One region of the Aquipuribacter nitratireducens genome, then DNA from elsewhere that is predicted to be linked to it. Evidence: predicted binding sites of a transcription regulator. Region 1 holds the regulator's gene; each other region holds the start of a gene.
What was found. The regulator HrcA, encoded in region 1, represses chaperone genes, less so after heat shock. The targets are predictions, from matches to a motif close to TTNGCACTCGNNNNNNNCGAGTGCNAA.
Positions count from the first base shown of each region.

Region 1 (9,799 bases):
ACCCCGTGCGCCACCTTCCAGCACCACGTCGGCGAGCCGCACTGGGTGCGGCGCTTCACCGAGGCGGGCCGGGTCGGGGTCTACCTGCGTGTCCTGGTGCCCGGCGAGGTGCGGCCCGGGGACCCCGTCGAGGTGCTGCACCGGCCCAGCCACGGCGTGAGCGCCGGGCGGTGGTTCACCGAGCAGCGCCCGGACGACGCCCGTGCGCTCCTCGACGCGGAACGGACCGGGCTGGAGCTCGCCCCCGACCTCGTCGCGTACGTCGAGCGCTCCCTGCGGCACGAGGCGCAGCGCGCCGCCGCACCCCCCCTCTGACGTGCCGGGTCCCGCGCCCCAGGGCGAGCCGGCACCGCCCGACGGCAGCCTGCCGTCGCAGGTCCGCGACGGCGCCGGCACCCGACGGCTCGGGGTGTACGTCCACGTGCCGTTCTGCCGGGTGCGCTGCGGCTACTGCGACTTCACGACGTACACCGCGGAGGAGCTGGGTCCGCAGGCGGGGGCCACGCGCGCGGGGTACCCGGTCGGGGTCCGCGCCGAGCTCGACCTGGCCCGGCGCGTGCTCGACGCCGCCGGGCTGCCGCCGCGACCCGTGAGCACCGTGTTCCTCGGCGGCGGCACCCCGACGCTCCTGCCGGCCCGGGACCTCGCCGGGATGCTCGACGACGTCCGTGACCGGTTCGGTCTCGCCGACGACGCGGAGGTGACGACCGAGGCGAACCCGGACTCCGTCGACGCCGCCTGCCTGGACGCCCTCGCCGCGGCGGGGTTCACCCGGGTGTCGTTCGGCGTGCAGTCGTTCGTCCCGCACGTCCTCGCGGCGCTCGACCGCACCCACGACCCCGACCGGGTGCCGGGCGTCGTCGCGGCCGCGAAGGCGGCGGGGCTGCACGTGAGCATCGACCTCATCTACGGCGCGCCGGGGGAGACCGCCGACGACTGGGCCCGCACCCTGGAGGCCGCGGTCGCGCTGGAACCGGACCACGTGTCGGCCTACGCCCTCGTCGTCGAGCCGGGCACGCGCCTGGCGGTGCAGGTGCGCCGCGGTGAGGTCGCCCCGCCCGACGACGACGTCCTCGCCGACCGGTACGAGGCCGCCGACTCCGCCCTCACCCGGGCCGGGCTCGGCTGGTACGAGGTGAGCAACTGGGCGCGGACACCCGCGCACGCGTGCCGGCACAACCTCGGCTACTGGCGCGGCGACGACTGGTGGGGCGTCGGGCCCGGCGCCCACAGCCACGTCGGCGGGGTCCGCTGGTGGAACACCCGGCACCCTGCCGCCTGGGCCGGCGCCCTCGAGGCCGGTCGCAGCCCCGCGCAGGCGCGGGAGGTCCTCGACCCGGGCGAGCGGCACACGGAGGACGTGCTCCTGCGGAGCCGGCTCGTGGAGGGCCTGCCCGTGGACCGCCTGGCCGACACCGCCCGGCAGGAGCTCGCGCGCCTGGTCGGCGACGGCCTCCTCGACGACGCAGCCGCCCGCGCCGGCCGGGTGGTCCCGACCCTGCGCGGGCGGCTGCTGTCGGACGTCGTGGCGCGCGCCCTCACGGGCTGACGCGCCACCGCCTCACTTCACGAGGCGGAGGTTGAAGGGGTAGCGGTAGTCCTCGTGCCGGGACGCCGCGAGTGCGGCGAGGATGCCGAACACGAGCCGCAGCACGAAGCTGAGGGCCGGCAGGAAGAAGAGGATCCCGAAGGTCACCGTCACGAGGACGTACGCGACGACCTCGATGATCGTGACGGTGATGCCCCAGTTGAGGGCCTCGCGGCCCTGGTCGCGCAGGTAGGGGGAACGGTCCTTGAAGACGAGGTACGCGACCAGGCCGGGGATGAAGAACCCGATGATCACGAGGCCGTGCGCGAGGGCGGCCCACGTCCGCTCGTCCGAGTGCGTCATCTGCGCCTGCTGGCCGTACTGCTGCTGGCCCGGCGGGGGACCGTACTGCGGCTGGCCGGACGGGCCCGGGGGCGGGCCGGGCGGCGGGCCGTACGGGCCGGACTGCGGGCCCGGCTGCTGACCCGGCTGCTGGCCGGGCGGGGGGCCGTAGGGGCCGGGCCGCTGGCCGTCGCCGGGTCGGCCGGGGTCGGCCGGCTGGTTCGGGTCGCTCATCGGTGGTCCTCCATGATCGCGGGGTGCTGCAGACGGTAGTCCTCGAGGCAGGAGGACGGGACCGGCTCGCCGATACGGGCGCGGGTCACGTCGCTCACCGGGCCAGCCGCAGCGTCAGCGGGTACCGGTACCACTCGCCGCGGGAGGCGGCGACGGCCGCGACCACGGTGAGGACGACCGCGAGGACGAGCACCGCGACGAGGGCGAGCACGAGAGCCGGTGCGAGCACGCCGAACGTCACGAGCGTCGCGACGCCGCCGACGACACCGACGCCGAGCAGCCACAGCATCACCGTCACCTGGAAGTTGAGGGCCTCCGCGGTGTGGTGGCGCACGAACGGCCCGCGGTCCTTGAGCACGAGCCACAGCACGAGCGGCCCGAGGAACGGCAGCCCGACGACCGAGCCGGCCAGCCACGACAGGTGGCCGAGGGTCGACCACGTCGTCTCGTCGGAGGGGGTCATGGGGGCGGGGCCGCGGCCGCCCGGGTAGCCGCCCGCCGCGGGCGCGGGGGCAGCGGGGAGGGGTGCGGCGGGTGTCTCTGTCATGACGACGACGCTAGGAGCCACCGACGCGCGGGTCTGTGGGGCTGCCTGCAGAATCGGGCCTCGTGCGGCCCGGACGGCGGGCCACCGGAGGACAGGAGCAGGCAGTGGTCGTCGCGGTCACGGGTGGCAGCGGGAAGCTCGGCCGGGCGGTGGTCGCGGACCTCGTCGCGCACGGGGAGGACGTCGTCGTCCTCGACCGGGTGGTCCCGGCCCTGCCGACCGCGGGACCGGGCAGCGCGGTCGCGGTGCGGACCGACCTCACCGACTACGGCCAGGTCCTCGGTGCCCTCGCGGGCGTCGACGAGCGCCACGACGGGGTCGACGCCGTCGTCCACCTCGCGGCGGTGCCGGCGCCCGGCCTCGTCCCGAACGCCGCGCTCTTCACCAACAACGTGCCGAGCACCTTCCACGTGTTCGAGGCGGCGCGCACCCTCGGCGTCCGCCGGGTCGTGTGGGCGAGCAGCGAGACCGTCCTCGGGCTGCCGTTCGACACCCCGCCGCCGTACGCGCCCGTCGACGAGGCGTACGCGCCGCGCCCGGAGAGCACGTACAGCCTCGGCAAGGTGCTGGAGGAGGAGCTCGCCCGCCAGCACGCCCGCTGGCGGTCGGACGCGACGTTCGTCGGGCTCCGCTTCTCCAACGTCATGGACGTGGCGGACTACGCCGGCTTCGAGGCCTGGCAGGACGACCCGAGCGTCCGCCGCTGGAACCTGTGGGGCTACATCGACGCGCGCGACGGTGCGCAGGCGACCCGGCGCGCCCTCACCGCCGACGTCGACGGGGCTGCTGTCGCCATCGTCGCGAACGCCGACACGGTCATGCGGCGGTCCTCGGCCGAGCTGATGGCGGCGGAGTTCCCGGGCGTCGAGGTCCGCGGTGACCTCGGCGAGCACGAGACGCTGCTGTCGATCGGCACGGCCCGACGCCTGCTGGGCTACGACCCGCAGCACTCGTGGCGCGACCACGTCGGTGCAGGGGCGGAGGAGGACGTCCCCGCAGCCGGCCACTCCTGAGCGCCGGTCCCCGCACGGCGCCGGGGTTACGATTGGCACTCGCCCGCCGACAGTGCCAAGCGCTGCCACGCGCAGTGCCACACCACGACCAGGGAGGTGTCTCCGTGGCCGACGACCGCCGTCTGGAGGTCCTCCGCGCCATCGTCGAGGACTTCGTCACGACCCGGGAGCCCGTCGGCTCCAAGGCCCTCGTCGAACGGCACCGCCTCGGGGTGAGCCCCGCGACCATCCGCAACGACATGGCGGTGCTCGAGGAGCAGGGCTACATCGCCCAGCCGCACACGAGCGCCGGACGGGTGCCGACCGACAAGGGCTACCGCCTCTTCGTCGACCGGCTGTCCGAGGTCAGGCCCATGAGCCCGCCCGAGCGGCGCGCCATCCAGGTCTTCCTCGAGGGCGCGGTCGGGCTCGACGACGTCGTGGACCGGACCGTCCGGCTCCTCAGCCAGATCACCCGGCAGACCGCCGTCGTGCAGTACCCGTCGGTGTCGCTCGCGACGGTCCGGCACGTCGACCTCGTCCCGTTGCCGCCGGACCGGGTCCTCATCGTCCTCATCCTCTCGAGCGGTCGCGTCGAGCAGCGGCTCGTCGACCTCCCCCCGGCGGCCGGGACGGGTGCTCCCGGTGAGCCCACGGGCCTCGAGGAGCTGCGGGGCCGCGTCAACGCCGCGGTCGTCGGGCTCCGGCTCGCAGCCGCGGCCGTCGCCGTCCGGGACGTCCCCGACACCCTCTCCCAGGCGCCCGGGGCGGTGCGCGACACCGGTCGCGCCGTCGCCGAGGCCCTCGCGCAGGCGCTGGTGGAGGAGCGCGAGGAGCGCATCGTCGTCGCCGGCACGAGCCACCTCGTCCGGCGCGGCACGGAGTTCCCCGGCGAGCTGTCCGCCGTGCTCGAGGCGCTGGAGGAGCAGGTGGTGCTCCTGCGCCTGCTCCACGACATGGCCGAGGAGCAGGCCGACGTCGCCGTCCGCATCGGCCGGGAGACCGCGCACGAGAGCCTCGCCCAGACGGCCGTCGTCAGCAGCGGCTACGGCAGCGGGGCGGTCGTGGCTCGACTCGGCGTGCTCGGTCCTACCCGCATGGACTACCCCACGACAATCGCCGCGGTGCGTGCGGTGGCCCGCTACGCCTCGCGCGCGCTCGACCAGTGAGCGCGCGCCGCGGTACCCGATCGACCGACGAAGGGCTCACGTGAGCGACCACTACCAGACCCTCGGGGTGTCGAGGGACGCCTCCGCGGACGAGATCAAGAAGGCGTACCGCCGTCTCGCGCGCGAGCTGCACCCGGATGTCAACCCCGGGCCCGGCGCCGAGGACCGCTTCAAGGAGGTCTCCCGCGCCTACGAGGTGCTGAGCAGCCCCGAGAAGCGCGCCGCCTACGACGCCGGCGGTGACACACCGTTCGGCGGCCAGGGCGCGGGCTTCGGGTTCTCCGACATCTTCGAGACGTTCTTCGGCGGGGCCGGCGCCGCGGCGCAGCGCGGCCCCGCGAGCCGCACGCAGCGCGGCCAGGACGCTCTCGTCCGCCTCGAGATCGACCTCGAGGAGGCCGTCTTCGGCGGGACGCGGGAGATCCGCGTCGAGTCCGCCGACGTCTGCACGCGCTGTCAGGGCACGTGCTGCGAGCCCGGCACCAGCCCGGAGAGCTGCGACGTGTGCGGCGGCCGCGGGCAGGTGCAGCGGGTCGCGCGCTCGTTCCTGGGCCAGGTCATGACCACCAGCCCGTGCCCGCGTTGCGGTGGCTACGGCACCGTGCTGCCCGCCCCGTGCCACGAGTGCTCCGGCGAGGGCCGCGTCCGCACCCGCAAGACCCTCACCATCAAGGTCCCGCCGGGCGTCGACACCGGCACCCGCATCCAGCTCGCCGGCCAGGGCGAGGTCGGCACGGGCGGCGGACCGGCCGGCGACCTGTACGTCGAGGTGCAGGAGCGGCGCCACCCGCGCCTGCGTCGCGAGGGCGACGATCTCCACACCGTCCTCGAGGTGCCGATGACGGCGGCCGCGCTCGGCGCGACGATGGCGGTGCCGACCCTCGACGGGGACCGGCACGTCGAGCTGCCCGCCGGCACCCAGCACGGTGAGACGTTCACCCTCGACGGCCTCGGTGCCACGCACCTGCGCCGGCCCGGCCGCGGTGACCTCCACGTCCACGTCGACGTCCAGGTGCCGACGCGGCTCGACGACGAGCAGCGCGACCTGCTGCGCCGTCTCGCCGAGCTGCGTGGGGAGGAGCGGCCGTCGGGTCGCACGACGAACGGCGCCCCCCAGGGCCTGTTCGGGCGCCTGCGGGACCGACTCGTCAACGGCTGAGCGGACGCCGTCGTGCGTGCCGTCGTCGTGGAGTCCTTCGGTGTGCAGCCGGTCGTCCGGGACGTCGACGCCCCGGCGCCCCCGCCCGGTGGGGTCGTCGTCGCCGTCGAGGCGACGGGGCTGTGCCGCAGCGACTGGCACGCGTGGGCGGGCCACGACCCGGACGTCGTCCTGCCGCACGTCCCCGGGCACGAGCTGGCCGGCACGGTCGCGGCCGTCGGCGACGGCGTCGACGGTGTCGCGGTGGGGGACCGGGTCACCGCGCCGTTCGTCCTCGCGTGCGGGTCGTGCGCGCCGTGCCGGGCGGGGGAGCAGCAGGTGTGCGCCCGGCAGGAGCAGCCCGGCTTCACGTACTGGGGCTCCTTCGCCGAGCGGGTCGCCGTGCCCCGCGCAGCGGTCAACCTCGTGCGGCTGCCCGACGACGTGAGCACCGACGCGGCCGCGCTGCTCGGCTGCCGGTACGCGACGGCGTTCCGGACCCTCGTCCACGTCGCCCGGCTGCAGGCGGGGGAGACCCTCGCCGTCCACGGCTGCGGCGGGGTCGGGCTCGCTGCGGTGCAGGTCGCCGTCGCCGGCGGCGCGCGGGTCGTCGCCGTCGACCCCTCGCCCGCCGCCCGCGACCTCGCGCGCTCCCTCGGGGCGGAGCGCACCGTCGACCCCACGGGCCTCGCGTGGACCGAGGTGGCGAGCGCGGTCCGCGACAGCGCCGGCGGGCCGGTCGACGTCTCCGTCGACGCCCTCGGCAGCGAGGCGACGTGCGCGGCGTCCCTCGCGGGACTGCGCCCGCGCGGCCGGCACGTCCAGGTCGGGCTGCTCCCGGCGGTGCTCGGCGACCCGGCCGTCCCGCTGCGCCTCGTAGTCGGCGGCGAGCTGCAGCTGCTCGGCAGCCACGGCATGCCCGCCCACGCCTACCCCGGGCTGCTCGCCCTGGTGGCCGCCGGGCGCCTCGACCCGGAACGCGCGGTGACGCGGACGGTCGACCTCGACGGCGCCGCGGCGGCGCTCGCAGCGATGGGCGACGCGCCCGGGTCGGGCGTGACGCTCGTGCGGCCCTGAGCGGGCCGCACGAGCGGCCTCAGCGCCTCACACGACCTCGACGGTCGTCGTGTCCTCCCACACCACCGGCACGCCCTCGTCCGGTCCGGCGGCGCTCCCCTCGAACACCCGGATCGTGTAGGTCCCGGGCTCGAGGTCGAGGTCGAAGGAGAACGGGCCGTACTCGCCGTTGGCGCCCGCCATCGTGAAGCCGCTGTCGACGACGGCGTCACCGCCGACGAGCACCTCCCACTGGACGTTCGCCTCGAACGCCGTCGCGGTGCCCGACACGGTGAGCGTGCCGGCCGGCACGCGCTGGCCGTCGTAGGGGTCGAGGACCCAGCCGCCGGCGAGGTCGTCGGTGGCGGGCTCGAGCGGCTCATCGAGGACGAGCGCGCCCCACACCTCAGCGCCCGGCTCACCGTCGACGAGGACGGCGACCGGTGCCTCGCCACCGTTCGACACCACTGTCCGCACGAGCGCGGCGACGGCGAGCCGGGCGACGTCGGTCCCGAGGGACCCGTCGAACGCCTCCGCGGGCACGTCGACCGTCGTGCCGTCCGGCTCGAGGGTCACGCCGAGGACCGCGTCGCCGGGGCCGGGAGTGCCGGCCGCCCACGGGTTCGCGTGGTCGGAGTCGAGCGCCGGCGTCGACAGCAGGTCGTCGAGCGCCGCGCGGACCTGCGCGGTGGTGGCCTCGGGGGTGTCGCCGGCGGGCACGTCCGCGAAGGCGCGTTCGGGGACGAGCACGAACCGGACCCCGTCGAGGGACTCCTGCTCCCGCTGGTGCCACACGACGAGCGGCGTGCCCTCGCCCGCACCGGTCGTCGCCGTCGGCTCCTCGCTGGGCGTCGGCGTCGCCGACCCGCTGCCGGTCGGCTCGGTGCTCGGCTCCGGCGAGGGGGTCGGCTCGGCGCTCGGGGCCGCGGTCGGGGTCGCCGACGGCTCGGGCTCGACGACGCCGCCCGGCTCGCCGCCGCGGCCGACGAGCAGCCAGACGACGAGGACGACGACGAAGACGGCCACGGCCACGGCGGCGATGACGCCGACGGGGCGTCGGCGGAGGGCGGTGTCGGCGGGCCTCGTGCTCATGGTGTCGATCCTCCTCGCTCGTGCCGTCGGCGCTCAGCCGACGACGGTGATGTCGGTCGTGCTCTCCCACAGGACCGGCGCACCCTCGTCCCCGGACATCGACTCCGTGAACACGCGCACCGTGTACTCGCCGGGACCCAGGTCGGTCGTGAAGGAGAACGGGCCGTACTCCCCGTTGGCGCCGGCCTGGGTGAACCCGCTGTCGACGACGGCGCCGGTGCCCTCGCGCACCTGCCACGACACCGTCCCCTCGAACGCCGTGGCGGTCCCGGACACGCGGACGGTGCCGGCCGGCAGCCGCTGCCCCTGCCAGGGGTCGAGCACCCAGCCACCGGCGAGCAGGCCGGTCTCCGGGGCCACCGGCGCGTCGAGCAGGACGGCGCCCCACAGCTCGGCGGGGCCGCCGTCGACGAGCACCGTGACGGGCGCCGTCCCGCCGTTGGAGACGACGGTCCGCACGAGCTCCTGGACGGCGGTCGCGGTCCCGAACGAGCCGAGGGGTGCCCCGGTCGCGGCCCGCGGCACGTCGACCGTCGTGCCGTCCTCCCCGAGGGAGACGCCGATCTCGCCCGAGCCGTCCCACGGTGCGGCCACGCCGTCGTCCTCCCACCACCAGCCGGACACGTGGTCCGGGTCGGCGGGAGGGCCGCTCAGGAGCGCGCGGAGGGCGGCAGCGACCCTCGCCTCGGTGCTGCCGTCGCCGGTGTCGACCGTGCGGCGCTCGGGCACGACCCGCAGCTCGGCTCCGGACGCCTCCGGGCGGGAGACCCAGACGAGCACCTGCTGCGGGTCGGACGGTGCGGGACCGGTCGGGTCCGCCGTGGGTGCGACGTCGTCCGTCGTGGAGACGGCCGTGGGGCCCGCGGCGGTCGGCGCGGTCGACGGCCGCGAGACGGACGTCGTCGGGGCCGGTGTGGTCGGGGCCGACGAGGTGGCGACCGGTCCGGTCGTCGTCTGCGACGGGCTGGCCGCGACGACGGGGTCGTCCGCCGTCGGCACCTGCACGGCGACGGCCGTGGCGGCGACGAGGACCCCGACGGCCGCTGCGATCCCGACGGCCGCGGGCCAGCGGCGCGCCGGGGCCGCGGCCAGGAGGTCCGCGACGCGCGGCGGTGCGCCGGCGTCGACCGCGTCGGCACGCTCGGCGAGGTGACGGCGCAGGGCCGCCTCCGTCGCGTCGTCGGGCCGGCCGTGGCCCCGGCGCTCGTCGCGCTCACGCATCGTGCTCCTCCTCCAGGGCCGCGCGGACGGCGGCGAGGCCGCGCGAGGCGTGGGTCTTCACCGCGCCCCGCGAGACGTGCAGCGTGCGGGCGATGTCGGCCTCGCTCAGGTCGAGCCAGTAGCGCAGGACGAGGACCTCCCGCTGCCGGTCGGGCAGGCGCCGCAGCACGCGGGCGAGGCGGTCGTGCTCCGCTCCGGCGGCGGCGTGGTCGTCGGGGGAGGGCAGCGCGGCCAGCGCGTCCTCGTCGTCGCGCACCACCCCCAGGTGGCGGCGCTCGACGGCGCGGTGGCGGTGGACGTCGCGGCAGCCGTTGACGACGCTGCGGCGCAGGTAGCCGCCGCCACGCTCCTGCGCGGCGAGCCGCCACCACGCCCGGTGCAGGCCGAGCAGGGCGTCCTGGACGACCTCCTCGGCGCGTCGTGCGTCGCCGTCGAGCAGGAGCGTCGCGAGGCGCACCATCGGGGCCCACTCCCGGTCGA
Region 1 is NZ_JBBEOG010000011.1:20,572-30,370, forward strand. It holds gene WAB14_RS16335 (MOSC domain-containing protein) at 1-315, shown strand, start outside; gene hemW (radical SAM family heme chaperone HemW) at 317-1,549, shown strand; gene WAB14_RS16345 (DUF4870 domain-containing protein) at 1,562-2,104, opposite strand; gene WAB14_RS16350 (DUF4870 domain-containing protein) at 2,199-2,651, opposite strand; gene WAB14_RS16355 (NAD-dependent epimerase/dehydratase family protein) at 2,756-3,664, shown strand; gene hrcA (heat-inducible transcriptional repressor HrcA) at 3,769-4,812, shown strand; gene dnaJ (molecular chaperone DnaJ) at 4,853-5,971, shown strand; gene WAB14_RS16370 (alcohol dehydrogenase catalytic domain-containing protein) at 5,984-7,027, shown strand; gene WAB14_RS16375 (Gmad2 immunoglobulin-like domain-containing protein) at 7,055-8,098, opposite strand; gene WAB14_RS16380 (Gmad2 immunoglobulin-like domain-containing protein) at 8,132-9,319, opposite strand; gene WAB14_RS16385 (RNA polymerase sigma factor) at 9,312-9,799, opposite strand, start outside.

Region 2 (9,799 bases), on a different contig from region 1:
GTGCCACCACCACCGTTCCCGGCACCACCACCGTTCCCGGCAGCCCCACCGTTCCCGGCAGCCCCACCGTTCCCGCTAGCCCCACCGTTCCCGGCAGCCCCACCGTTCCCGGCACCACCACCGTTCCCGGCACCACCACCGTTCCCGGCACCACCACCGTTCCCGGCACCACCACCGTTCCCGGCACCACCACCGTTCCCGGCACCACCACCGTTCCCGGCACCACCACCGTTCCCGGCAGCCCCACCGTTCCCGGCACCACCACCGTTCCCGGCAGCCCCACCGTTCCCGGCAGCCCCACCGTTCCCGGCACCACCACCGACACCTCCGGGGCCGCCCTCGGCCGCGGCGGCGCGCAGCTCGACGACGACGCTGTCGACGTCCGGCTCGAGTCCGTCGCGCACCTCCGGCGGCAGCTCGTCGAGGAGGGCCGCGACCTGGTCGAGCAGCACGCGGGCGCCGGCGACGTCCCCCTCGGCCAGCGCGAGCCGGGCCGCGACGAGCGTCGTCTCGATGCTGGTGGCCGCCTGCGCCGGCGACGGGGACAGGCGGCCGATGTCGTGGACGGCACCCCCGACGCCCAGCGAGACGACGACGGCGGCGGCCGCGGCGGAGACGAGCCACCACGGTCGAGCCCGCCCCCCCGGCGCAGCCGGGCGTGCCGTGAGGACAGTCGGCGCGGTCGCGCGCGGTCGTGCCGTCGTCGGGCCGGGCGAGACGGGTGCGACGGGCGGGGTCCCGAGCCGCGCGACCGTCTCGGCGTCGACGGTCGCCGCCCACCCGGCGAGCAGGCGGGCGAGCCCGTCGTCGTCGGCGGCGACCCGGCGGAGGTCGCCACGTGCGGCGAGCGCGTCGACCAGCGCGTCCGAGCTGCGCACGGCGGCGAGCGAACGCGTGGCCTCCTCCGGGCCGAGCTGCGACGGGCGGCGCGGGCTCACCGACGACCCCGCCCGGTCGCACCGGAGCCGGGGCTGCCGGCGTCCTCCTCGGCGAGCAGCACCCGCAGCCGGCCCAGCGCCCGGTGCTGCGCCACCCGCACCGCACCCGCGGTCATGCCGAGCGCCGCGGCCGTCTCCTCGGTCGACAGACCGACCGCCACCCGCAGCACGAGCACCTCGCGCTGCTGGCCGGGCAGCCGGTCCATGAGCCGCGTCACCCGGTCCGCCTCGGAGGACACCTCGGCGCTGCGCGCGGGGTCGTCGGCGAGGGCGTCGCTGTGCCCGTCCGGGAGCTCCTCGACCGGCTGCTCCCGCCCGAGCGCCTGGCGCTGCGCGTCGGCGACCTTGTGCCCGGCCACGCGGAACACGAACGCCTCGAACGGGCGTCCGGTGTCCTGGTAGCGGGGCAGGGCGGTCAGCACGGCAACGCACACCTCCTGGGCCACGTCGTCCGCGGCCTGCTCGGCGCCGGGGTAGCCGCGGAGCCGGGCGCGGCAGTACCGGTGCACCCGCTGCCGCACCCCGGCGATCAGGGTCTCGACTGCTGCGGACTCCCCGGCCACGGCCCGCGTGACGAGCCTCGACCACAGGCTGCCGTCAGGGGGACCGGCGCCTGCTGGGGCGTCCTCGTGCGACATCGCGACAACCCGTCGAGTCGTTACAGACCAGCACCGTGCGGGCACGGTGCGTCACTCGTTCGACGGACGACGCCCGTGCCCCTCGCGGTGCGGGCGGCGCGGCACAGGTGCATGGCAGGTCCTCGTCCCCGGGTCGGCCCGTGCGACGGGCACCGCCAGGCTAGCTGTCAGCGGACCAGGCCGAGGCGGAAGCCGGTCGCCACCGCCTGGGCGCGGTCGGCGGCGTCGAGCTTGCGGAAGAGGCGACGGGCGTGCGTCTTGATCGTGTCCTCGGAGAGGAACAGCTCCTTGCCGATGGCGGCGTTGCTGCAGCCACGGGACATGCCGTCGAGCACCTGGACCTCGCGCTCCGTCAGCTGCACGGCGCTCCCGCCCGGACGGCCCCGCGTCTGCGCGGGGACCTGTCGGCGCGTGGCCTCGCTGAGAGCCGCGGCGAGCGCGATGGACAGCTCCTCGGGGCTGGCGTCCTTCACGACGTAGCCGCGGGCGCCTGCGGCGATGGCGCGGGCGAGGCCGTCGGCGTCCTCCGCCATCGTCGTCATGAGGACGTTCGCCTCCGGGTGGCGCGTCAGCAGCCGCTTCGCGGTCTCGACCCCGCCGATGCCGGGCATGCGGACGTCGAGGAGCACGACGCTCGGGCGCTCGACGGGCCAGCGTGACAGCGCCTCCTCCCCCGAGGCGGCCCCGACGACCCGCGTGATGCCGGGCAGCCCGCCGACGGCACGGCGCAGCTGCTCACGCACGATGGGCGTGTCGTCGACGACGAGGACCGTGGCCACGAGGGCTCCCTTCTCCGGCACCCCCTCGGGGCGCTCCACGAGCCGTATCGGCAGGTGGGTGAGGCGGGTTGAGGGAGTGGGGCGCGACGGACCTCAGGCGCCGACGGCGGTGACGATCCGGTCGACGGCACCCGGGAGGTCGTCGACCCGCTCGACCCCGGGCGGGGTGTCGACGCCGGACCAGCCGGGGCCGCCGAGGAGCAGGAGCGGGCTGGGCCGCAGGCGGGGCAGCTCGTCGAGCTGCTCGGGCTGCCGCACGCGCAGGTGGGCGTACACGAAGACGACGGCAGGACCGCTGCGGCGCACGGCCGCCGCGAGGGCGGCCCGCGGCACCCTGACGCCCAGGAGGCGCGACGCGACCCCCTGCTCGGCCAGCGCGGCGGTCAGCACGTGGAGCGGCAGGCCGTGGTGCTCGTCCTCCGCTGCCGCCAGGAGCACCGGCCGGCTGTTGCGGGGGTGACGCAGCCCGCCGGCGACACCGCGCAGGCACTGCAGGACGCTCTCCGTCAGCGCGTGCTCGACCTCGACGCCCGCGCCGGTCGCGCGCCAGCGCTCGCCGACCGCCACGAGCACAGGGGCGACGAGCTGCTCCCACGTGCGCACCGTGCCGAACCGCTCGAGGTGCTGACGGACGATCCGGACGCACTCGTGGCTGTCGACGGCCATCGCGGCACGCGCCAGCCCCCGCGCGGTGGGCGACCCGTCCGGCAGGGCGACGACCCGGCCGCCCCCGCTGCGCGGGCGCACGGGCACCGCACCCGTGCCGCCGTCGACGGAGGCACCCGCACGGAGCGCCATGCCGTCGCCCTCGGCGTCCGCCGCGCCCACTGCGAGGTCGTCCGCCCAGACGTCGCCGACGTCGTCGAAGAGACCGGACGTCGGGTAGCCGTCGTCCGCGTCGGCCACGGCGCCGTCCCGCTCCCGGGGCAGGGCCCCGACGGGACTCGTCGTCGCCGCGCTCGGCCCTCCCACCGGGACCGGCCGGCCGACGAGCGCGGTGACGCTCGCCAGACCGAGGTCCTCCGGGACGTCACTCGTCCGGGCGAGTCCCGCCGCCTCGGCGGGCGGCACGCCCTCGAGCGTGAGTCGCCGCATGACCATGAGTCGACCGACGTCGGTCGCCGAGTAGCGACGGTGCGAGCCGGCCGTGTGCTCCGACGGCCCCAGGCCGTAGCGGCGGTCCCACGTGCGGAGGGTCGCCGGTGCGACGCCCAGCCGTCGTGCGACGGCGGCGACGGTCAGCATCGGGCGCAGCACCGTGTCACCGCCGCCCTGCCGACCCGCAGGAGCCTCAGCCATTCCGCGATTGTGACGACCCGACGCGGTGATCGCACACGCTGACCCGCCGCGCGGCGCGGCCTCCTCGCGGATGCGCGCGGAAATTCGTGCCTGAAGCAGGGTTGAACAACGCCTGGACGGGGCACAGCGCTGGAAGAGGCGCCCGTGGCGCACCCGTGAACAACTGCGGGTCGTCGCGGACGTCGACCGCGAACCACCGGCGAACAAGTCGAGACCGGGTCTTGAACAATCTCTGACGCGGTTGCTACGGTCTCGGCACACGCGACACCGAGGACACGCAGGAGGACACATGGCCGAGATCTCCCGACTGCCTGGCCCGGTGGCCGAGCTCTGGGACTGGCAGCTCGAGGGGGCGTGCCGCGGGGCGGAGACGTCGTTGTTCTTCCACCCCGAGGGCGAGCGCGGGCCCGCCCGGCGCAACCGCGACGCCGCGGCGGTCGCCATCTGCGCGTCGTGCCCCGTCCTCGCCCAGTGCCGCGCCCACGCCCTCGCGGTCCGCGAGCCGTACGGCGTCTGGGGCGGCATGACGGAGGACGAGCGCGAGGCCGTGTACTCCCGCTCGCGCCGGCTCGCCGCCGCGGGCTGACCCGGCCCGGTCCTCGCCGGGCTCAGCCCGGCAGGTCGGCCGGCGACAGCAGCTGGTCCACGGGCGCGTAGTCGTCGGTGAGCACGACGGCATCTCCCACCCACCGCTCGAGTCCGGACCCCGTGAGCACCGTCTCGCGCGATCCCGAGCCCGACCCCGCCCCGACGTCCGCGGCGGGCACGGCGGCACGGATCTCGTCGGGCGCCAACGACGCGTCCGTCGCGACGAGGACGAGGTTGCCACCCCCCTCGCCCGCGAGCCGTTCGGGCGTCGCGACGACGGCCACGTGGTCGAACGCCGCACTCAGGGTGGCCGTCTGCGCCCGGGCGAGGCCGAGGTCGTCGTAGTCGACGACGTTGAGCACGTAGACCCCGTCCGGACGGAGCACGCGCTGCACGTCGGCGAGGAACTCCAGCGTGGTGAGGTGCCACGGCACCGCCAGCCCCCCGAAGGCGTCCCCGACGACGGCGTCGGCGGTGGCCGCGGGCAGGTCGGCGAGGGTGAGCCGGGCGTCGCCCGCCAGCACGCGCGTCGACGGCGGGTCCGTCCACCCGAGCCGCTCCCGGGCGAGGTCGGCGAGGGCCGGGTCGATCTCGAGCACCGTGCTCGCGCTCCCGGGTCGCTCGGCGTCGAGCCAGCGGGGCATCGACAGGCCACCGGCGCCCACGTGGACGACGTCGAGCGGGCCGGCCGGCCGCGTCGACAGGACGGCGCCGAACAGCTGCGTGTAGCGGAAGTGCAGGTACGACGGGTCGTCGACGTCGACGGCCGAGTGCCGCAGCGAGTCGAGCACGAGGACGTCGAGCTCGCGCCCGTCGTCGGTGGTCTCGGCGACGACCGCGGCGCAGTAGTACTCCGTCTCGACGTCGCAGGGCGTCGGCACCACCCACGCGACCCCGCCCAGGGCGACGGCGACCGCCGCGAGCGCGACGGTCCGGCGCGCGCCCCGCCGCGACAGGGCGACGGTGAGCCCCAGGCCGAGCACGACCATCGCGCCCGCCACCGCGACGACGATGACGCGGGTCGGCAGCGCCGCGACGAGCACGAACCCCGTGGTGAAGGTGCCGACGAGGGCGCCCGCGGTGCCGACGGCCGAGAGCCGTCCCACGACGCGGCCGGTCTCCGCGAGGTCCTGGAGCCGGAGCGCGACGCACAGGGGCGTCGCGGCGGTGAGGAGCAGGGCGGGACCGAAGAAGGCGAGCCCCGTGACGAGCACGGTGCCGATCGCGCCGCTGCCCGCGAGCGCGCTGCCCGCTGCCGTCGTCAGCGGGAGGGCGGCGAGCCCGAGCAGACCCCCGCCGGTGACGACGGGACCGAGCACGAGACGGGGGTCGACCGCGTCGGCCCACCGCCCGCCGAGCCACGAGCCGGCGGCGATCCCGGCGAGCACGACGCCGATGATCGCCGTGTAGGTGCGCAGCGACTCCCCCACGTACGGCGCGAGGAGGCGGGCGGCGAGGATCTCGAGGACGAGGACGGCGGCCGAGGTCGCGAAGACCACGACGACGGCGAGCGGCTGCCCGACGGCGGGTCGGCCGGGGGCGGGGGCTCCGGTCGCGCTGTCGGTCACACGCGCGAACGTACCCGGCCCGCACGAGCGCGGACGGCCCGCCCGGTCGGGGACCGGGCGGGCCGTTCGGCGTCTGCGGGTGGTGCTGCGGGTGGTGCTGCGGGCCTGCGCCTCAGTGGTGGTGGCCGTGGCCGCCGTGGGAGTGGCCGTGGCCCTGCTCCTGCACCGGCTCGGGCTTGTCGACGACGACGGCCTCGGTCGTCAGCACCATGGAGGCGATGCTGGCGGCGTTGCGCAGGGCCGCCTTCGTCACCTTGACCGGGTCGACGATGCCGCGCTCCACGAGGTCGACGTGCTCGCCGGTGGCGGCGTCGAGACCCTGCCCCGGCGGCAGCGCCGCGACCTTGTCGACGACGACGGAGCCCTCGAGGCCGGCGTTCGTCGCGATCCACCACAGCGGGCGGCTGACGGCGCGTCGGACGATGTCGACGCCGACCGCCTCGTCGCCCTCGCGGTCGAGGGAGTCCAGGGCGCTGCGGGCGTGGACGAGGGCGGAGCCGCCACCGGCGACGATCCCCTCCTCGATCGCGGCGCGGGTCGCCGACACCGCGTCCTCGACGCGGTGCTTGCGCTCCTTGACCTCGACCTCGGTGTGCCCGCCGACCTCGATGACGACGACGCCGCCGGACAGCTTCGCGAGCCGCTCCTGGAGCTTCTCGCGGTCCCAGTCGGAGTCGGTGCGCTCGATCTCGGCCTTGATCTGCCGGACCCGGTCGGCCACGGCGTCGCTCTGGCCGCCGCCGTCGACGATCGTCGTGTCGTCCTTCGTCACGACGACGCGACGGGCGCTGCCGAGCACCTCGAGCCCGACGGTGTCGAGGCTGAGGCCGACGTCCTCGGAGACGACCTGGGCGCCCGTGAGCACGGCCATGTCCTGCAGCATCGCCTTGCGGCGGTCGCCGAATCCGGGCGCCTTGACGGCGACGGCGGTGAAGGTGCCGCGCATCTTGTTGACGACGATGGTCGAGAGCGCCTCGCCCTCGACGTCCTCCGCGACGACGAACAGCGGCTTGCCGGTCTCGAGGACCTTCTCCATGAGCGGGAGCAGCTGCGCGACGGTGCTGATCTTGCTCGCGACGAGGAGGACGTGGGCGTCGGTGAGGACCGCCTCCATGCGCTCGGGGTCGGTCACCATGTACGGCGACAGGTACCCCTTGTCGAACTGCATGCCCTCGGTGAACTGCAGGCTGACGCCGGTGGTCGAGCCCTCCTCGACGGTGATGACGCCGTCGCGGCCGACCTTGTCGAAGGCCTCGGCGAGGGTCTCGCCGATCGTCGCGTCCTGCGCCGAGACGGTCGCGACGTGCGCGACGGACGCGGAGTCGGTGACCTCGACGGCGATGTCGTCGAGGCGGGCCTCGAGCGCGGCGACCGCGGCGTCGATGCCGCGCTTGAGCGCGGTCGGGTTGGCGCCGGCGGCGACGTTGCGCAGCCCCTCGCGCACGAGGCCCTGGGCGAGCACCGTGGCGGTCGTGGTGCCGTCGCCCGCGACGTCGTTCGTCTTGGTCGCGGCCTCCTTGGCGAGCTGGGCGCCGAGGTTCTCGTACGGGTCGGACAGCTCGACCTCGCGGGCGATGGTGACGCCGTCGTTGGTGATGACGGGCGGACCGAAGCTCTTCGCGAGGACGACGTTGCGGCCGCGCGGGCCGAGGGTCACCTTGACGGCGTCGGCGAGGGCGTCGACCCCGCGCTCCAGCGCCTTCCGCGCGGTCTCGTCGAAGGACAGGCTCTTGGGCATCTCGCTCCTGGCGGTGGGAGGGGTGGTTCGTCTGCAGGTCAGGCACCGACGCCGCCCGCGGCCGTGGGGCCGGGGCGGCGTCGGGAGGGCGTCAGCGCGACGCCCGGCTCACTTCTCGATGACGGCGAGGACGTCACGCGCGGAGAGGATGAGGTACTCCTCGCCGCCGTACTTGACCTCGGTGCCGCCGTACTTGCTGTACAGGACCGTGTCACCGACCTGGACGTCGAGCGGGATGCGCTTCTCGCCGTCCTCGTCGAAGCGACCCGGGCCCACCGCGAGGACCTTGCCCTCCTGGGGCTTCTCCTTCGCGGTGTCGGGGATGACGAGCCCGGAGGCCGTCGTCTGCTCGGCCTCGAGCGTCTGGACGACGATGCGGTCCTCGAGCGGCTTGATGGAGACAGCCACGTGCTGACCTCTCTTTCGCGACGTGAGCGGCCGGCCGGTCGGCCGGTCCGTGTGGTCTGGGGTTCCGCCGTCGGTCGGGACGTCGTCGCGGGTGCCGACCCGTCCTCCGGCGAGCTGGCACCCGATGCCGTCGAGTGCCAGGTCGACAGTAGCCAGACGATTAGCACTCGGTCAACCCGAGTGCCAGCCCTCGCCCTGCTGGCAGGATCGCGGTGTGGGTGAGGGAGCGGCGGGCGCCGGGGACGGCGCACCGACCGGCCTGTCGGCCCTGCTCCGCCCCGAGGGCTGGGCCCTGCTCGAGGCCCTGCCACCGTACGACCCCGACCGCGCGCTCGCCCTCGGGGAGCGTCTGCGGGCCGACGGCGTGCCCCCGGGCACGGTCGCCGCGGCCCTCACGCAGTCGCGGCTGCGCGCGGCGGCGCGGGACAAGGTGGGGGCGTTCGCCGACGGCATGCTCTTCACCCCCGACGGCCTCGAGCAGGCGACCCGGCTGCCGGTGGCGGCACGGCACGCCGCCCGGCTCCGGGCCGCCGGCGCCACGCGCGTCGCCGACCTCGGGTGCGGGATCGGGGTCGACGCGCTCGCGATGGCGGGCATGGACCTCGCCGTCGACGCCGTCGAGCGGGACGAGGCGACAGCCGCCGTCGCCACCGTCAACCTCCGCCACTTCCCGCGCGCGCGGGTGCACCTGGGCGACGCGACGGGCTTCCCGGCCGCGCTCCCCGTGGCGCAGCCCGGCACCCCGGGCGGCGTCGACGCCGCGTGGGCGGACCCCGCCCGACGGGCCGGCGGCCGCCGCCTCACGGACCCCGAGGCGTGGTCACCGCCCCTGTCGTGGGCGCTGGGCCTGCCGGGGACAGGGGTCCGCGCCGTGGGGGTCAAGGTCGCGCCCGGCGTCGACCACGCCCTCGTGGCGCCGGGCGGACCCGCCCACGGCTGGACCGCGGCGTGGACGTCGGTCGACGGGGACGTCGTGGAGGCGGTGCTCTGGTGGGGGGCGGCCGCGGTCACGGGGGCGGCGCGGAGCGCGACGGTCCTGCGCAGCGTCACGCGGGACGGCGCGGTCGAGGTGCAGGAGGCGGGGACGCTGACCGACGTCGGCCTGCCGGTCCCGCCGGTCGGCGGGGTCGGTGCCTACCTCCACGAGCCCGACGGGGCGGTCGTCCGCGCCGGCCTGGTGGGGCACGTCGCCGCCGCCGTCGGCGGCCGGCTCCTCGACCCGATGATCGCCTACGTCACGGCGGACGACCTCGTGCCGTCGCCGCTGGCCCGCAGCTACGAGGTCCGGGCCGTGCTGCCGTGGGGCCTCAAGCGCCTGCGCGCGTACCTGCGGGGGCACGGGGTGGGTCGGGTCACGGTCAAGCGGCGCGGCAGCCCGATCGACCCCGACGAGCTACGGCGGGCGCTGCGGCTGGACGGCGACGGCGAGGCGACGGTGGTGCTGACGCGACGCGGGGACGAGCGGCTCGTGCTCGTCGTCGACCCCGTCACGGCCTGAGCGCTCCCGGGCTCACCGGACCGCGCCCGCCCGGTGACGACCAGCGCGGCCCGCGCGCCCCGCGTCGGCCCCTCGACCCGGCAGGACGGACTGCGCCGGCACCGCGCTCGCACGGGGGACCTGGCCCGGCCCGCTCGCCGCGACCCCCGCCGGTGGGCCTGCGACGGCCGGTCCGGCCGTGACGTCGACGGGCCAGCCGGGTCGGGCGAGCAGCTCGTCGGCCGTCTCCCCGCGTCCGGCCACGGCGGCGGTGACGGCGACCGGGAGGAGGTGCCGCTGTCCGTCCACCTCAACGGCGGCGGTGAGCGTGCCGTGCAGCCGCCGGACGACGGTGGGCACGTCGGC
Region 2 is NZ_JBBEOG010000001.1:514,372-524,170, reverse strand. It holds gene WAB14_RS02315 (hypothetical protein) at 1-938, opposite strand, end outside; gene shbA (RNA polymerase sigma factor ShbA) at 935-1,576, opposite strand; gene WAB14_RS02305 (response regulator transcription factor) at 1,744-2,394, opposite strand; gene WAB14_RS02300 (MerR family transcriptional regulator) at 2,449-3,654, opposite strand; gene WAB14_RS02295 (WhiB family transcriptional regulator) at 3,944-4,240, shown strand; gene WAB14_RS02290 (fused MFS/spermidine synthase) at 4,263-5,810, opposite strand; gene groL (chaperonin GroEL) at 5,923-7,548, opposite strand; gene groES (co-chaperone GroES) at 7,657-7,956, opposite strand; gene WAB14_RS02275 (THUMP-like domain-containing protein) at 8,171-9,454, shown strand; gene WAB14_RS02270 (PAS domain S-box protein) at 9,467-9,799, opposite strand, start outside.
Region 2: the regulator HrcA is predicted to act here: its motif matches at 8,117-8,143, upstream of groES (co-chaperone GroES).

Region 3 (9,799 bases), on a different contig from region 1:
CACGGCCGCGAGGACGCACAGCGGCAGGACCAGCCACCTCACCACTCGTGCCACCCCGGCCGGCCAGCCGGACCCGATCCGAGCCAGGACGCCCGCAAGCAGGAACAGTCCGGCCCCCGAGGCCAGGACGGCCGCTCCGATGGGCAGCAGGATCCCCCAGATCTGCCAGTAGTGGTCACGCACGGCGGCCTCGCTGACCGCCGGATCCTCGTCGAAGTAGTCCCCGGCCCCGGTCAGACCACCGAAGCCGAAGATGCCGAGGAGGGCGACGACTGCCGCCGCGAGCATGAGCCACACGGCGAGCCGTACGTGCCGGCGGTCGGTGTCGTCCAGCGGGGTGGCTGCGGAGCGCGTCATGGCTGGTCCCTTCGGTCCGTTCGCTGCGACCACGACACCAGGCGCCGGAGCGAGGCGGGACCGGGGCCGTGCGACGACGCATGCGCTGGCTCCTCGTGCCGGTGGTGCTCGTGCCACCCGGCATCGCCACGGAGCTCCTGCTCGGCTCCGAGGACCTGGGCAGGGTGGTCGTCTGGCTGCTGTGGGCCGGCGTGACGAGCCTGATCATGACATCGGTGACGCTCGGGCTGCTTCGACCCGAGGGCGTCGACGTCGATGTGGTGCTGCGGCGCACCATCGTCTACGGCGCCCTGTGGCTGGCCATCACCGGCGCGTACGTCGGCGTGGCGACGGTCGTCGGCACGGCGGCCGGTCGCTACCTGCCGGTGCCGTGGGCGGTCGCGACCGGTCTGGCGGCGGCCCTGCTGTTCCAGCCCGCGAGAACCCGGCTCGAGCACCTGGCGGACCGCTGGGTCTTCGGGCACCGTACCGACCCCGCGCGAGCGATCGCCGACCTCGGTGCCACGCTGGCCGGGACGTTCGAGCTGGAGTCCCTGATCCCGCGTATCGGCTCGACTCTGCGGACCGGACTCGACCTCACCTGGGTCGAGGTCCGCCTCGACGTGACGGAGGCACCCGACGCCGAGCTCGTCGTGCCGGTGGTGCTCGACGGCGAGCTGCTGGGCGTCGTCGCCTGCGGACCGAAGCGTGCCGGCGGGTGGACCGCCGAGGACCGCACGGTCGTGGCGACCTTCGCCCGCCAGGCGGCGCTCGCCGTGCGCAACGTCCGGCTGACCGAGCACCTGGCCTCCCACGCGGCGGAGCTCGCCGCCTCCCGGACGCGCCTGGTCAAGGCCCAGGAAGCAGAACGCCGTCGTATCGAGCGCAACATCCACGACGGGGTGCAGCAGGACCTGGTCGCCCTCATCGGCCTCGCCGGCCAGATCCGGGCGACGTCCCCCGATGTCAACGGTCACGCCGACGACCTCCGGCTGCTCGGCACCGGTCTCGCCCGGGTCCTCGGCGACCTGCGCGACCTGGCCCGGGGCATCCACCCGAGCCTGCTGTCGGACAAGGGCCTCCTGAGCGCGGTTGAGTCCCTGACCGCGCGGCACCCGGTCCCGGTGGAGCTGCGCGCCGACCCGACGCTGCGCACGGTGCGCCTGGGTGAGGCGGTGGAGGCCGCCTGCTACTTCATGGTCGCCGAGGCCCTCGCGAACACGCTCAAGCACGCGCGCGCAGCGCGGGTGGAGGTCGAGCTGGCCCGCCGCGACGGGGGCCTCGTCATCACCGTGGCCGACGACGGCGTCGGCCTCGGCCCCGGCGGCGTCGCCTCCCGCGCCGGGCACGGACTGGCGGGGATGCATGACCGCTTCGCGGCACTGGGCGGCCGCGTCTCGGTGGCCGCCCGGCCGGCGGGTGGAACCGTCGTCTCGGCGACGGTCCCCCTCGACGAGGCGGCGCCGCTGTCCGGCGCGACGGCACCACCGGCGAGCCCCGCCTCCCCGGCCGTCAGGGACGTGCCCACCGCGCGGACCCCGACGCGCTGACGACGAAGGCCCCCGGGCGAACCCGGGGGCCTTCGTGGTGGTGACTCAGAGGTGGTGCGTGGGGACGGGACTCAGAAGTCCATGCCGCCCATGCCGCCGTCACCGGCGCCGGCGGCCGCGGGGGCCTTCTCCGGCTTGTCGGCGACGACCGCCTCGGTGGTGAGGAACAGCGCCGCGATGCTCGCGGCGTTCTGCAGCGCCGAGCGCGTCACCTTAGCGGGCTCGACGATGCCGGTGGCGACCATGTCGACGTACTCGCCGGTGGCCGCGTTGAGGCCGTGACCCGCGGACAGGCCCTTGACCTTCTCCGCCACGACGCCGCCCTCGAGACCGGCGTTGACCGCGATCTGCTTGAGCGGGGCCTCGAGCGCGACGCGGACGATGTTCGCCCCGGTCGCCTCGTCGCCGGTGACGTCGACGGAGTCGAGGGCCGGCAGGGCGTTGACGAGCGCGACGCCACCACCGGGGACGATGCCCTCCTCGACGGCCGCCTTCGCGTTGCGGACGGCGTCCTCGATGCGGTGCTTGCGCTCCTTGAGCTCGACCTCGGTGGCCGCGCCCGCCTTGATGACGGCGACGCCGCCGGCGAGCTTGGCGAGGCGCTCCTGCAGCTTCTCGCGGTCGTAGTCGGAGTCGCTGTTCTCGATCTCCGTGCGGATCTGGTTGACCCGCCCGGCGATGGCGTCGGACTCGCCGGCGCCCTCGACGATCGTGGTCTCGTCCTTCGTGACGACGACCTTGCGCGCACGACCGAGCAGGTCGAGGGTCGCGTTCTCCAGCTTGAGACCGACCTCCTCGGAGATGACCTGCCCGCCGGTGAGGATCGCGATGTCCTGCAGCATAGCCTTGCGGCGGTCGCCGAAGCCGGGGGCCTTGACGGCCGCGGACTTGAAGGTGCCGCGGATCTTGTTGACGACGAGCGTCGCGAGGGCCTCGCCCTCGACGTCCTCGGCGATGACGAACAGCGGCTTGCCCGACTGCATGACCTTCTCCAGCAGCGGGAGGAGGTCCTTGACCGTCGAGATCTTGGAGTTCACGACGAGGACGTACGGGTCCTCGAGCACGGCCTCCATGCGCTCGGTGTCGGTCGCGAAGTAGGGCGAGATGTAGCCCTTGTCGAAGCGCATGCCCTCGGTGAGCTCGAGCTCCAGGCCGAAGGTCTGCGACTCCTCGACCGTGATGACGCCCTCCTTGCCGACCTTGTCCATGGCCTCGGCGATCATCTCGCCGATCTGGGTGTCGGCGGCGGAGATCGAGGCGGTCGACGCGATCTGCTCCTTCGTCTCGACGTCCTTGGCCATGCTGAGCAGCTTGTCGGAGACGGCCGCGGTGGCCTTCTCGATGCCGCGCTTGAGCGCCATCGGGTTCGCACCCGCGGCGACGTTGCGCAGGCCCTCGCGGACCAGCGCCTGGGCGAGGACGGTCGCGGTCGTCGTGCCGTCACCGGCGACGTCGTCCGTCTTCTTCGCGACCTCCTTGACGAGCTCCGCACCGATCTTCTCGTACGGGTCGTCGAGCTCGATCTCCTTGGCGATCGAGACGCCGTCGTTCGTGATCGTGGGGGCGCCCCACTTCTTCTCGAGGACGACGTTGCGGCCCTTGGGGCCGAGCGTGACCTTGACGGCGTCGGCGAGGGTGTTCATCCCCCGCTCGAGACCGCGACGGGCCTCCTCGTCGAACGCAATGATCTTGGCCATTGGGTGGTGATCCCTCCGCACACGGTGGGTGGCAGTCGGACCGGTCGACGCCCGCGACGGACGGGCACGCCCCGCCGGTCACGTCCCGGACGGAGCCTGCCCTCGCCTGCCGGTCCCGGGGCCCGGTGGGCCCCGTGGTCTGTTGTCACTCCCGGCATGAGAGTGCCAGCCGCAATTATTGGCACTCTCGGGGTGAGAGTGCAAACCCCCGGCGTCACGGGCACCCGTCGTGGCCCTGCTGCGAGGTTTCGGGGGACCGGGGCGGGGGTACGCCACTCGCAGCGGAGACCCCCCGCTCCCCCACGGAAGGACTGGACATGCCTCTCTGGCTCATCCTCATCGTCGTCGGCGTCATCCTCGCCATCGTCGGTTTCGGTGGCGTCGGCGACATCCTCATCTGGATCGGCGTCATCGTGCTCGTCGTCGGCCTCGTCGGAATCCTGATCGGGCGCGGCCGCTCCAAGGTCTGACCCCTCGCCGGTCGCGTCCCGCGCGACCGGCCACGCCGGCGGGCGCTCCGCCCGGACCGCCCGCCGGCCCGCACGCACGACCTCCCACCTCGCCACGGAGCCCACTTCCCGATGACCCTCCTGCTCGCACTCCTCCTCGTCCCGGTCGCCGCGCTCGGCCTCGTGCTCGGCATGGACCGGGTGGAGGACACCCTCCTCAAGGCACCCGCCCGCCACCGCAGCGCCGCCCGCGGCGTCCGCAGGCCCGTCGACGCCGCGCCCGCCCCCACCTCCACGCACGGGGTCGCCGCATGAGCTCGGTCGCGTTCCTCGTCGCGCACGAGGGCATCGAGCAGGTCGAGCTCACCGAGCCGTGGAAGGCCGTCGAGCAGGCCGGGCACTCACCGGTCCTGCTCAGCACCCGGAGCGGTGAGGTGCAGGCGTTCGACCACCTCGACAAGGCGGACACGTTCCCGGTCGACCAGGTGGTCAGCGACGCCGACGCCGCCGAGTTCGCCGCCGTCGTCCTGCCGGGCGGCGTGGCCAACCCGGACGCGCTCCGCACGGACGAGTCCGCGGTCCGCTTCGTCCGCGCCGCCATGGAGTCCGGCACCCCCGTCGCCGCCATCTGCCACGCGCCGTGGACGCTCGTGGAGACCGGTCAGCTCGTGGGGCGGCGCCTCACGTCGTGGCCGAGCCTCCGCACCGACCTCACGAACGCCGGGGCCGAGTGGGTCGACTCCGAGCTCGTCGTCGACCGCGCCGGCGCGGGCCCGCTCGTCACCAGCCGCAACCCCAGCGACCTCCCCGCCTTCTGCGAGGCCGTCGTCGAGCTCCTCGACGGTCGCCTCGAGGACGCCCTGGAGGACAACGGCTCGGTCGCGCAGGGCGCCGACCTGCTCGCGGGGGACCGCTGAGGCCACCCGGGCCACTCACCCCGTCCGGACATGAGAAGGGGCGCCACCCTCGCGGGTGGCGCCCCTTCTCGTCGTCAAGGTGCGGTGTCGGACCGGCCGGGGCCGGTCCACGCCTCAGAGCGGGCGGACGGACTCCGCCTGCGGGCCCTTCTGGCCCTGGCCCACCTCGAACTCCACGCGCTGACCCTCGTCGAGGGACTTGTAACCCTGCGCCTGGATCGCCGACCAGTGGACGAAGACGTCAGCCCCGCCACCGTCGACCGTGATGAAGCCGAAGCCCTTCTCGGCGTTGAACCACTTGACCGTGCCCTGTGCCATGGTGCTCCTGTTGCTGATGGTGCCGCTGCGCGGCCCCGGGCGTACCCGGGTCGTCGGCACCCCGGGACCGGGGAGCCGGGTCTCACGCGAAACGGTCGTCAGCCCCGGAGCGGTGCCGTCTTCCTCGTACCCGTGCGGGCCGTCGTGCTCAACCACCCGCCAGCGTAGTCGGACAGCACCCGCCCGGTGCACCATGTGCGCGTGCAGCGCCCGGATGGTGGACACGCCCGTCCGCGCGCGGTGCCCGTGGAGGGGCCCGGGGCCGGGTCGCTCGCACGTCGTCGGCGCGCCAACGCCCGCTCGGGCGCCACGGCGATCGGCGCGTGGCTCGCACGGCGGAGGGGCGTGACGCTCGTACCGGGACCGCACGGGCTGCTCGTCGCGCCCGGCTACCCGCGCCGCTTCCCCGTCACGGGCGCCGCGGCGGTGACCGTCGGCGAGGTGGTGCTGGTCCGCGAGGGCCCCGGCCTGCGCACGCTCGCGGACGTCGCCCGCCGGTGGCCCGCGCTGCTGGACCACGAGGCGCGCCACGCCGCGCAGTGGGCCCGGTGGGGCGGCCCGGTCGGGTTCCTGCCCGCCTACGCTGCCGCGACCGTGTGGTCGTGGCTGCGGACGGGCGACCGGCACTCCGCCAACCACTTCGAGCGGGCGGCGGGCCTGGCCGACGGCGGGTACCGGGAGAACCCCCCGCGGCCGCTGGGACCGGCGCTGGTCTCGCTGGTCCGGGGCGCACCCGCCCGGCTGCCGGCGCTCAGCCGGGGTAGTCGGGGCCGAGCACGACCGTCACGACGTCGACGTCGGCCGACAGCTGCGTGACACCGGTCCCGAGGTCGGCGACGAGCGCGTCGGCGGTCGCGGCGAGGTCCTCGGTCGGGTGGAGGACGGTCGTCGGGATCTCGTCGCCGTCGAAGTTCGTCACCTCGCCGACCGCCCATCCCAGCTCCTCGAGGGCGGCGGCGGCACCGGCCGCGAGACCCACCGTGTCCGTCGAGTTCAGCACGTCCACCCCGACGGAGCGGTCGACCGTCGGCTCGGGACTCGGCTCCGGGCCGGGTCCGACGGTCGGCTCGGCGGTCGGCCCCGCGCTCGGGGGGACGCTGGGCTGCGTGCCCGGCTCCGCTCCGGGGTCGGCGCTGCTCCCGGGGCTCGCCGCGTCCGCCGGCTGCGTGGCCGGGGCGCTGCCGGCGTCGGTGGGGGCCGCGACCGGACCGCCCGCCGGGTCCTGGGCACCGAGCACGCCGAACGTCAGCAGCGCCCACAGCAGACCGCCGGAGACGACGGCGACGAGGACCAGCGACAGCAGGACGGCGGGAAGTGAGTTGCGGCGTGCCCGGTGGGCGCCGGAACGGTGGTGCTGGGGCACGGCGAGGTCGTCCATCGGCCGCTGAGGGTACCGCCGGTGCGCGTCAGCGACCGGCCGCGTCCGACAGGTCGAGGCGGCGCGCCGTGCGTACCCGCCGCGACCCGCTGCGCGTCCGGCGCAGCCGCGCCACGAGGACCGGGTCGTGCCGCAGCGCCGCCTCGCGGTCGAGGAGGGCGTCGAGCAGCTGGTAGTAGCGCGTCGGGCTGCAACCGAACCGGGCGCGCACCGCCTCGTCCTTCGACCCAGGGTGCTTCCACCACTGACGCTCGAGGTCGAGGACCGCGAGGTCCTGGGGGCTCAGACCGTCGACGGGCGCCGGGTCGTCGGGCGACGGGCTCACGGCGGACGACGCTAACCGGCCCGCGCCCCACCGCCGGGCAGGCACGCCGGACGGGCACGCGTGACGCGTCAGGGCAGCCGCAGGCGCGACGCGGCGACGGTGTCGAGCGCGAGCAGGAACGCCCCCTGCACGACGACGGCGGCGCCGTCCCCGACGACGTCCCGACCGCGCACCCGGCCGCGGCGGGCCAGCAGCAGGCCGGCGGCGACGTACCCGACGTCGAGCCCGGCGTTGAGGAGCAGGAGCCGGCGCAGCGCCCGCGTGGCCTCGACCGGGTCCTCGACGGGGGCCTCCGCGCCCCGGTGCGCCGCGACGGCGATCGCGAGGTCGACGGCGCCCCACGCCGCCGTCTGCCGCGCGGCGCCGCGGAGCCGGGGCCGACGACGCCCGAGCACGGCGAGCAGGCCCGCCGCCCCGAGGGAGGCGGAGGACCAGGTCGTGAGCGCGAGGGCGACCCCCCGGCGCACCGCGAGGAGCCGCGACGCGGCGGCGGCTCCGGCTGCGGGGGCGACCACCGGACCATGGTGGGTGTCCTCGTGCGGCCACGCCATCGGGCGTGCGCGCGGCGGGGCGTGCGGCAGGATCGGCGCGTGGCAGAGACGCGGCGCGACGACGGGGCGCGGCGCGACGACGGGGCGCGGCGCGACGACGGGGCGCGGCGCGACGACCCCGAGCCGTCCACGCGGCCGCTCCACGAGCTCGTCGACCCGTCGTGGGCGGACGCCCTCGCGCCGCACGCCGGGACCGTCGCGAGGCTCGGCCGCTTCCTGCGGGAGGAGGTGGCGGCGGGCCGGGGCTACCTGCCCGCGGGGTCGCGGGTCCTGCGCGCCTTCACGACACCGCTGGACGCCGTCCGGGTGCTCGTCGTGGGGCAGGACCCGTACCCGACGCCGGGGCACGCGGTGGGGCTGTCGTTCTCCGTCGCGCCGGACGTGCGCCCGCTCCCCCGCAGCCTGCAGAACGTCTTCCGCGAGCGGCAGTCCGACCTCGGTCTGCCGCCCCCGCCGCACGGCGACCTCACGGCGTGGGCGCAGCAGGGCGTGCTCCTGCTCAACCGGGTGCTCACCGTGTCGCCCGGGCGACCCGGCTCCCACCGGGGGCGTGGCTGGGAGACGGTGACCGAGGCGGCCATCCGTGCGCTCGCGACGCGCGGCGGGCCGCTCGTCGCCGTCCTGTGGGGCCGGGACGCGCGGGCGCTGGCGCCGCTGCTGCCCGGGGTGCCCCTCGTCGAGAGCGCGCACCCGAGCCCCATGTCGGCCGCGAACGGCTTCTTCGGGTCGCGGCCCTTCAGCCGGGTCGACGCCGCCCTGCGCGAGCAGGGGGCTGCGGCGGTGGACTGGCGGCTCGAGGGCGAGCCGCCCCACCCGGCCCGCTGACCGCCCGCCCGTCACACGCCGGTCAGGCCGGCGAGCAGCACCCCGGCGCCGACCCCGACCACGCCCCCGACGACGCCGAGCCCGACGCCCGCGGCCTGGGTGCGCAGCAGGGCGGAGTCACCCGCACGCACCGCCCCCGCCACCTCCAGCGCGAGGGAGGACCAGGTCGACAGCCCGCCGCAGACGCCGAGCGCCGCGGCCGCGACGAGCGCCGACGCGGACCACGTCGCGCCGAACGGCGCGCCGCCCGCCCCGACGACGAGCCACGCGAGGGCGAGCCCGGCGACCGTGGACGCGGGGACGTTGACCCACGCCGTGCCGAGCGCCCGGACGAGGTGGTGGTGGGAGGCGCCCGCCCGGGCGACCACGAGCAGGCGAAGGGCCGCGCCGGCGCCCGCCCCCAGTGCGAGGAGCACGACCTGCACGAGCACGGCCCCGCTCACCCTCGCTCCCCCAGCAGCAGCCCCACGAGGCACGCCGCGACGCACGCGACCGGCACCGTGAGCAGCAGCAGGAGCGCGAGCAGCGGTGCGGGCTGCACGAGCTGGAGCACGTCGAGGACCCAGCCGGAGAACGACGTGAAGCCGCCGAGGACGCCGGTCGTCACGACGGGGCTCGCCCACCGCCCGCCGCGGGCGGTGCCCCAGCCGACGAGGAGGCAGCCGAGGACGTTCACCCCGACGAGGGCCGCCCAGTGCGGCAGACCGGGGAGCACGGAGGCGGCGAGCTCGGCCGCGACCCGCGCGAGGCCGCCGGCGGCGCCGCCCGCGCCGACGGCGAGCAGCAGGCGGCCCCTCAGCCCCACGGGTCGGCGGCGCGGCCCACCATGCGCTCGACGTCGAAGTCGTAGACGCGCCGCCCCTGGACGTACGTCGTGAGGGCCCGGCTCATGACGTCGAGGGGGTCCCCGTCCCACACGACGACGTCGCCGTCCAGCCCAGGTCGCAGCGACCCCACCCGGTCGTCGAGGCCGAGGAAGCGGGCCGGGTTCACCGTGATCGCCCGCAGCGCGACGTCGCGGTCGAGGCCCTCCTTGACCGCGAACGTCGCCTGGTGCACGAGGAACGCGATGGGCACCACGGGGTGGTCGGTCGTGAGGGCGACCTCCACGCCGGCGGCGGCGAGCAGCGCCGGGGTGCGCAGCGTCCGGTGCCGCAGCTCGACCTTGCCCCGTGAGCCGAGCGTGGGCCCGACGACGCACGGCACCCCCGCCGCGGCGAGCTCCGCGGCGACCATGTGGCCCTCGGTGGCGTGGTTGAGGACGAGGCGGTAGCCGTGCTCGCGGGCGAGCCGCACGGCGGTCGCGATGTCGTCGCGGCGGTGGGCGTGCTGGCTCCACGGGACCACGCCGTCGAGGGCGAGGAGGAGCGTCTCGCTCGTCGGGTCCGGCGGCGGACCGATCTCGCCCTTCTCCCGGGCCTGCTCCTGCTGGAGGCGGTGGTAGCGGGCACGG
Region 3 is NZ_JBBEOG010000008.1:29,567-39,365, forward strand. It holds gene WAB14_RS14365 (hypothetical protein) at 1-357, opposite strand, end outside; gene WAB14_RS14370 (GAF domain-containing sensor histidine kinase) at 426-1,886, shown strand; gene groL (chaperonin GroEL) at 1,958-3,583, opposite strand; gene WAB14_RS14380 (hypothetical protein) at 3,901-4,053, shown strand; gene WAB14_RS14385 (hypothetical protein) at 4,165-4,347, shown strand; gene WAB14_RS14390 (type 1 glutamine amidotransferase domain-containing protein) at 4,344-4,949, shown strand; gene WAB14_RS14395 (cold-shock protein) at 5,064-5,267, opposite strand; gene WAB14_RS14400 (hypothetical protein) at 5,613-6,083, shown strand; gene WAB14_RS14405 (LytR C-terminal domain-containing protein) at 6,019-6,645, opposite strand; gene WAB14_RS14410 (DUF3263 domain-containing protein) at 6,674-6,970, opposite strand; gene WAB14_RS14415 (DUF6992 family protein) at 7,039-7,485, opposite strand; gene WAB14_RS14420 (uracil-DNA glycosylase) at 7,561-8,346, shown strand; gene WAB14_RS14425 (CrcB family protein) at 8,358-8,789, opposite strand; gene WAB14_RS14430 (CrcB family protein) at 8,786-9,151, opposite strand; gene WAB14_RS14435 (amidohydrolase) at 9,142-9,799, opposite strand, start outside.
Region 3: the regulator HrcA is predicted to act here: its motif matches at 3,762-3,788, upstream of groL (chaperonin GroEL).